2 linked regions of the Nitratifractor salsuginis DSM 16511 genome follow. The protein of the gene in region 1 interacts with the protein of each later gene in a pairwise test. Links are inferred from orthologs where the notes say so. Each region holds a gene or a part of one and is shown on either strand. Other genes may lie near its edges. The genes, in order: acpP and NITSA_RS07695.

Region 1 (3,028 bases):
ATGCACTACGGCTTTGGGGCGCGGGAGCACAAATGCCCCGATTGCATCGATTTTCACGAAATGCAGCTGCGGATGCTCCGGGGTGAAAACCTGACCAACCCCAAAATCCGTAAAAAACTTTTGGGAGTCTGAGGTGGGGGGGATCGATATCCTGGCCATCGTCACGGCAGCCTTTCTGGGGAGCTTCGGCCACTGCCTGGGGATGTGCGGCGGTATCGTCATCGCCTACAGCTCCGCCAAGATCGACAAGAGCTGGGGAAAGACCCACGAGATCATCGCCCATCTGCTCTACTCCTTCGGCCGGATCACCACCTATGTGACCCTGGGAGCGATCTTCGGAGCCATCGGTGGGGTGGCAAAATTCAACGGCTACGCCAACGGTGTGCTGACCATTGTCGCCGGGGTCTTTATGATCCTGGCGGGGCTCTCCCTTATCGGCAAGGTGGAGTTCCTGACCCGGATCGAGCATACCTTTTCCCGCAGCGGATGGTATCAGCGGGCCTTTCGCTATATTTTGCGGGATAAATCCCTCTACAGTTTCTATCTGCTTGGCTTGCTCAATGGCCTGCTGCCTTGCGGGTTGGTCTATTTTTTCGCCGTGGAAGCGGCCAGCACCGGCAGTCCACTCTGGGGGGCTTTCGTGATGCTGATCTTCGGGCTCTCTACCGTACCGGCACTCCTGGGCCTGGGGCTTTTTACGGGGCTCTTCGCCAAAAGCGATCTGCGCAAAGTGATGATCAACCTGGCGGCGCTGGTGGTGGTGCTCTACGGGCTCTATACCGTCTATCGGGGCTATGATTTCATCCGCCATCCCGATAAATCGCTGCTCAACTGCTGTGAATCGGAAGAGTCGATGCCCAAGGGGAAAACGGAGCTTCCCGACTTTAAGCCAAAACCCTTGGAAACTATTAACGGAGCAATGAGTCATTGAGAATAGAAAATGGAGAAATTTTGATCGATTGAAAGAGACTCTCGACTCTTTCCCAATAACCAATACACGAATATACCAATAGAGCAATCCTCCGAAATCTTCAACTACTTTTGCTATACTTGTGAGCATCATTTAAATTATGAGGAGCAATAAATGGCAATTCTGGATGAAGTAAAAGAGGTCGTCGTCGAGCAGCTCAACGTCAGCCCTGATGAGGTGAAGGAAGATTCCAAGTTCGTTGAAGATCTGGGAGCGGACAGCCTCGATGTTGTCGAACTGGTTATGGCCCTGGAGGAGAAATTCGATATCGAAATCCCCGATGAAGAGGCTGAAAAGATCGCAACCGTCGCCGACGCTATCAAGTTCATCGAAGAGCACAAAGCCTAAGCGACTGCCCGGCAGGGCAGACGTGTTAGATACGAAGCATCCGAGGATGTTTCGTATCTACTACGTTTATTGAGGAGCCGATGTGAGAAGAGTGGTTGTGACGGGTCTGGGAATGATCAATAGTGTCGGGCACGATAAAGAGAGTGCCTTTGAAGCGATCGTCCGCGGAGAGTGCGGGGTCGATAGGATCACCCTTTTTGACCCTGAAGCCTTCAGTGTCAAGATTGCCGCCGAAGTGAAGAATTTCGACCCCAAAACCGTGATGGACCCCAAAGAGGTCAAAAAAGCCGACCGCTTTATCCAGCTCGGCCTCAAGGCGGCGGCGGAGGCCATCGCCGATGCCGGGATCGACGATTCGGTAGAGCGGGAGCGCTTCGGCGTGAGCTGTGCCTCTGGGATCGGCGGCTTGCCTACGATTGAAAAGAACTCTGTCATCCTTCACGAGCGCGGTCCCCGTCGGATCTCTCCCTTCTTCATCCCTTCGGCTTTGGCCAATATGCTGGGAGGTTTCGTCTCCATTGCCCACACTCTCAAAGGCCCCAACCTCGGTTCCGTTACCGCTTGTGCCGCCGGAACCCATGCCATCGACGAAGCGGCCAAGACCATTATGATCGGCGGAGCGGACCGGATGCTGGTTGTCGGAGGCGAAGCGGCCATTACCGGGATCGGCGTCGGCGGATTCGCGGCGATGAAAGCCCTCTCGACTCGCAACGATGATCCGAAACACGCTTCCCGTCCCTTCGACGCGGAGCGTGACGGCTTTATTATGGGTGAGGGGGCCGGAGCCCTGGTCCTCGAAGAGTATGAGGCGGCCAAGGCTCGTGGAGCCAAGATTTACGGTGAATTGATCGGCTTCGGCGAGAGCGGCGATGCCAACCACATCACCACGCCCACGATGGACGGGCCGCTGCGGGCGATGAAGGCAGCCTATGAGATGGCCGGCCGGCCCAAGGTCGATTACGTCAATGCCCACGGTACTTCCACGCCCATCAACGACAAGAACGAGACCGCTGCGCTCAAAGAGCTTTTCGGCGGCAAAGAGAATTGCCCGCCGGTCAGCTCCACCAAGGGGCAGATCGGTCACTGTCTGGGAGCGGCTGGCTCGATCGAGGCGGTGATCTCCCTGATGGCGATGGATCGGGGCATCATCCCGCCCACCATCAACTACACCACCCCCGACGAGAACTGCGATCTGGATTATGTCCCCAACGAAGCGAGAGAAGCGCAGCTCGATGTGGTGATGAGCAACTCCTTCGGTTTCGGCGGCACCAACGGTGTCGTCATTTTCAAGCGGGTCTGAGGCGTCTCCGATGGCCACCTATCTCGATTTCGAAAAACCGATCGAAGCGATCCAAAAGGATATCGAGTCGGCCAAGGCCCGCGGGGATCAGGATGCGGTTGAGATCCTCGAAAAAGAGTTGGGGAAGGAGGTCAAAAAGACCTTCGGCTCTTTGAGTGATTATCAGAAACTCCAATTGGCCCGCCATCCCGACCGTCCCTATGCATTGGACTATGTGCGCCGGATTATGGAAAATGCCCAGGAGATCCACGGAGACCGGATGTATCGGGACGATCCGGCAATCCTCTGCTATCTGGGCTGGATCGGCGGGCAGAAGACCGTTCTCATCGGTGAGCAGAAGGGACGGGGGACCAAGCATAAACTCCGCCGAAACTTCGGAATGCCCCATCCCGAGGGGTATCGCAAAGCCC
Region 2 (3,311 bases), 990 kb from region 1 along the record:
ATAGTAAGGCATCCGGATATGCCAAAAATCATCTTCAAATTTCTTTGGGACCAAATCAAGGCAGGGAAAGACGTTAAAGCCTTCGTAAAAAATCTCTCCAAAGATGGGGCTTACTACTGGGTCTATGCACATGTGAGAGTAGCCACCAATCCTGATGGATCTTTCAGGAATTATGTTTCTACAAGAAAGGCAGTATCCCCAAATGCCAGAACAGTAATTGAACCACTCTATAAAAAGCTTTTAGAGGCGGAAAAGGAAGGAGGTATGGAAGCCTCTGCCAAACTTCTCGAAGAATTTTTGGAAGAACAAGGTGCTTCATTTGATACATTTAATGAAGTGATGGATAAAATCCAAAATAGTTAATGCATAAATTTAAATAAAAGGATAAGAAATGATTGAATTCGATCAAGCAATGAAACGACTCCGTTCCGTAAACGGATATCTTGGTTCAGCCGTACTTAATTTCTCAGGGGAAACTTTGTACATGGATGAGGAAAATACGAATGTTGATATCGCATATTCCGCAAGTATTTTCAACGATGCCTTTAGAATGATTTCAGAATCCTCATTAGACGTCGGTTTTGCCGAGGCTTCTTTGGTTGAAGCGAGGACAGAGGACGGTCATGTCTTTTTGGTAAACTCTTCGGGGGATACTTCTGGAGATAACTTTTCCAAACTAACCACATTTGCTATTTTTAGAGATGACGGCAATGTTGCTCTTGCCAAAATGATTATGGAAAAAGCGGTCAAAAATATGTCACAGGCCATGAAAGAACTTTAAACAATCTCAGTTGTTTAGAATCAAATGAAGCAAGGGATGTGATATAAAAACTTTATATTTAATACGTCATGCAAAATCGGACTGGAGCGATGGAAAGCTAAGTGACTTTGAGAGAGGCTTGAAAAAAAGAGGTTTTAAAGACCTCAAAACGATCGGCTCATATATGTCGCTACAAAATATCAAACCGGATCTGATTCTCTCCAGCCCAGCGCTCAGGGCTCAAATAACAGCTGATTATCTTGCCGATAAAATCGGTTATTCGGGAAAAGTTCATTATATGAATGAACTATATAACACACGCCCTGAAACACTTTTGAATACATTGACACTTCAAGAAGACAACTATAATAAAATTTTTATAGTCGGGCACAATCCTGCTTTGACTGAGTTGGCTAATTTTTTAGTCAAAGATAATATTGGAAAATTTCCGACCCTCGGTGTCTTAAAACTCCATCTGAATATACAATCCTGGAACAACATTTCTGAGCAATGTGGAAATGTGGACTTTTTCATCTATCCCAAACAATTTAGATATTACATGCCTAAGCAGATCAGGACAACCCTTCCACGTGACAACATAAGCAAAGATTAATTTTTTATGACGAGATACGGCTTAAGAAAATAGAAAAAAATGGGCACAGTTTTGGGCACACTCGAAGATGGGAGCCTTTAAAATGCCCAATATACGGGGGCTAGATAGTGAAAATACGGATCTATTATGAGGATACGGACGCCGGCGGCATTGTCTATCACGCTAACTATCTGAAATACTGCGAACGTGCCCGAAGCGAAATCTTCTTTCAGCGGGGGATAATGCCCTATGGCGAAGAGGAGATCGGTTTTGTGGTGCGGAGAGTCGAAGCGGACTTTGTCGGGATGGCGAAGCTCGGGGATCTATTGGAGGTGCGTACCGATCTTTTGGAGGAGCGACACAGCAGTATCCTACTTGAACAGCAGATCTTTCGGGGAGAGGAGAGGATATTCTCGATGAAGGTACTGCTTGTCTATGTGGTAATGGGCCGACCACGACGCATTCCAGAACAACTCAAAGAGGTTATAGCGTCATTAGGCAGCTAGTTCTCCCTTGCATCAGCGATCGTTAGTGCGAAAAGTACATTGACCCCGCCGGCTGTAAGAACCTGCTTCGCTTCGGAAAGGGTCGAGCCGGTGGTGATGATATCGTCGAGGAGGATCACATCGACCCCTTTGGGGCCCGAATAGTGAAAATCCCTTGGGTTCTCCAGCCGGAAGCGTAGGCTCTTCCCGGCGTAGCGGACCCGGTTTTGGGCACGAAGTGCTCCATAGAGCGGACGGATCTTCTCTACGGCGACGGTATGAGCCATAGCCGCTGTATGGGAGTATCCCCCCTGAGGCAGATCGTCCACGGGGAGGAGATGGGCTGGCGCCTCCAACCCCTCGGCAAAAGCCTGGAGGAATGGGCGTAGATACCTCCGGCCGAAGAAGCGATAGATCCGATATCCCAGGGCTTTGTGCTTACTCAGAAGCAGCTGATCGATATTCTGATAACGGAAAAAACTCACCACATCCATACTGCCGATCCTGCGTGTGGAGACCTTCGGGGCCAGCAGCGTTTCCCGACAGACAGGGCAGATCACATCACGACTCCAACCTCGACAACTGAGACAACGCACTTTTAGCTTCCTTTAAACATCTTTGGCTATATTCTGACAAAATTTATCAGATATAGGAGATTCTCCGATGATGCCTTTCAGCGATGAAGACCTCTGTGTCGCTATCAAGAACTACCTTCCCTCCATCGAAGAGTATGTCAAATCCCATGAGGGAACCATGGGATTCCTGGGAGTCAAGAACGGAACGGCCTATGTGGAGCTCGGCGGCACCTGCAACGGCTGTTCTATGAGCGTTATGACTACCAAAATGGTGATCCAGAAAAAACTCAGAGAGCTGATCCACCCCGAGCTCAACGTGGAGAGTATCTTCCCCGACCAGAGGGATCAGCTCCCCTCCGACCTCGTCACCTGCTGATCGTCGAAACGGTAGAGACGTTTCGCGAAATCCACGACGCGCCCCTCTCTGATCTCCACTCCCTCCTTTTCCAAAAGAGCAATCTTGGTCGCAACTCCTTCTCCGCCGCTGTAATTCCCGACCTTCCCGTCGGCACGGACGACACGATGGCAGGGGACCTCGGGGGCGTAGGGATTGCGGCCCACGGCCGTTCCCACAGCCCGCACGGCCCGAGGCCGGCCCAGGTACTGCGCGATCGCTCCGTAGGTCGTCACAAAACCTTGGGGAATCCAACGTAAAGCTTCCCAGACTTCGCGCTGAAAAGGGGTTCCGTACTCTTCAATCTTTTTCACAAAAACCCCTTAGCCCCCTGTCGTGAATTGCCACCGTTTCTCGATCCTTTTATTGTCAGCCGTCCCGGTAAATACCGCAGTGTATCGCGTATGAGGCGCAAGGCGGCGCAATGGGATCAAAGCAAACTCATAAGGGGAGAGTTTGTGATGGGGATCGTTCCGTGATGTGAGGATCTTGGAAGGAACCACTC

The links.
Region 2: the proteins of acpP (region 1) and NITSA_RS07695 interact in binary tests that used the Escherichia coli proteins (3 or more experiments, as listed by UniProt). The link is inferred for Nitratifractor salsuginis DSM 16511 from one-to-one orthologs.

Annotation. Positions count from the first base shown.
Region 1 is NC_014935.1:530,465-533,492, forward strand. The notes cover bases 1-2,701. They hold acpP (acyl carrier protein), read left to right. Parts: upstream 1-1,084; coding sequence 1,085-1,318; downstream 1,319-2,701. Other genes in these bases: NITSA_RS02660 (hypothetical protein), read left to right, coding at 1-132; NITSA_RS02665 (sulfite exporter TauE/SafE family protein), read left to right, coding at 134-931; NITSA_RS02675 (beta-ketoacyl-ACP synthase II), read left to right, coding at 1,401-2,618; accA (acetyl-CoA carboxylase carboxyl transferase subunit alpha), read left to right, coding at 2,629-2,701. In the rest of the region: more of accA, read left to right, coding at 2,702-3,028. UniProt on the Escherichia coli protein: Carrier of the growing fatty acid chain in fatty acid biosynthesis.
Region 2 is NC_014935.1:1,521,866-1,525,176, forward strand. What follows is about bases 186-3,169. They hold NITSA_RS07695 (YbgC/FadM family acyl-CoA thioesterase), read left to right. Parts: upstream 186-1,480; coding sequence 1,481-1,858; downstream 1,859-3,169. Other genes in these bases: NITSA_RS07680 (PAS domain-containing protein), read left to right, coding at 186-363; NITSA_RS07685 (hypothetical protein), read left to right, coding at 392-781; NITSA_RS07690 (SixA phosphatase family protein), read left to right, coding at 843-1,373; NITSA_RS07700 (ComF family protein), read right to left, coding at 1,855-2,433; NITSA_RS07705 (NifU family protein), read left to right, coding at 2,501-2,788. Also shown: more of NITSA_RS07680, read left to right, coding at 1-185; more of NITSA_RS07715, read right to left, coding at 3,170-3,311.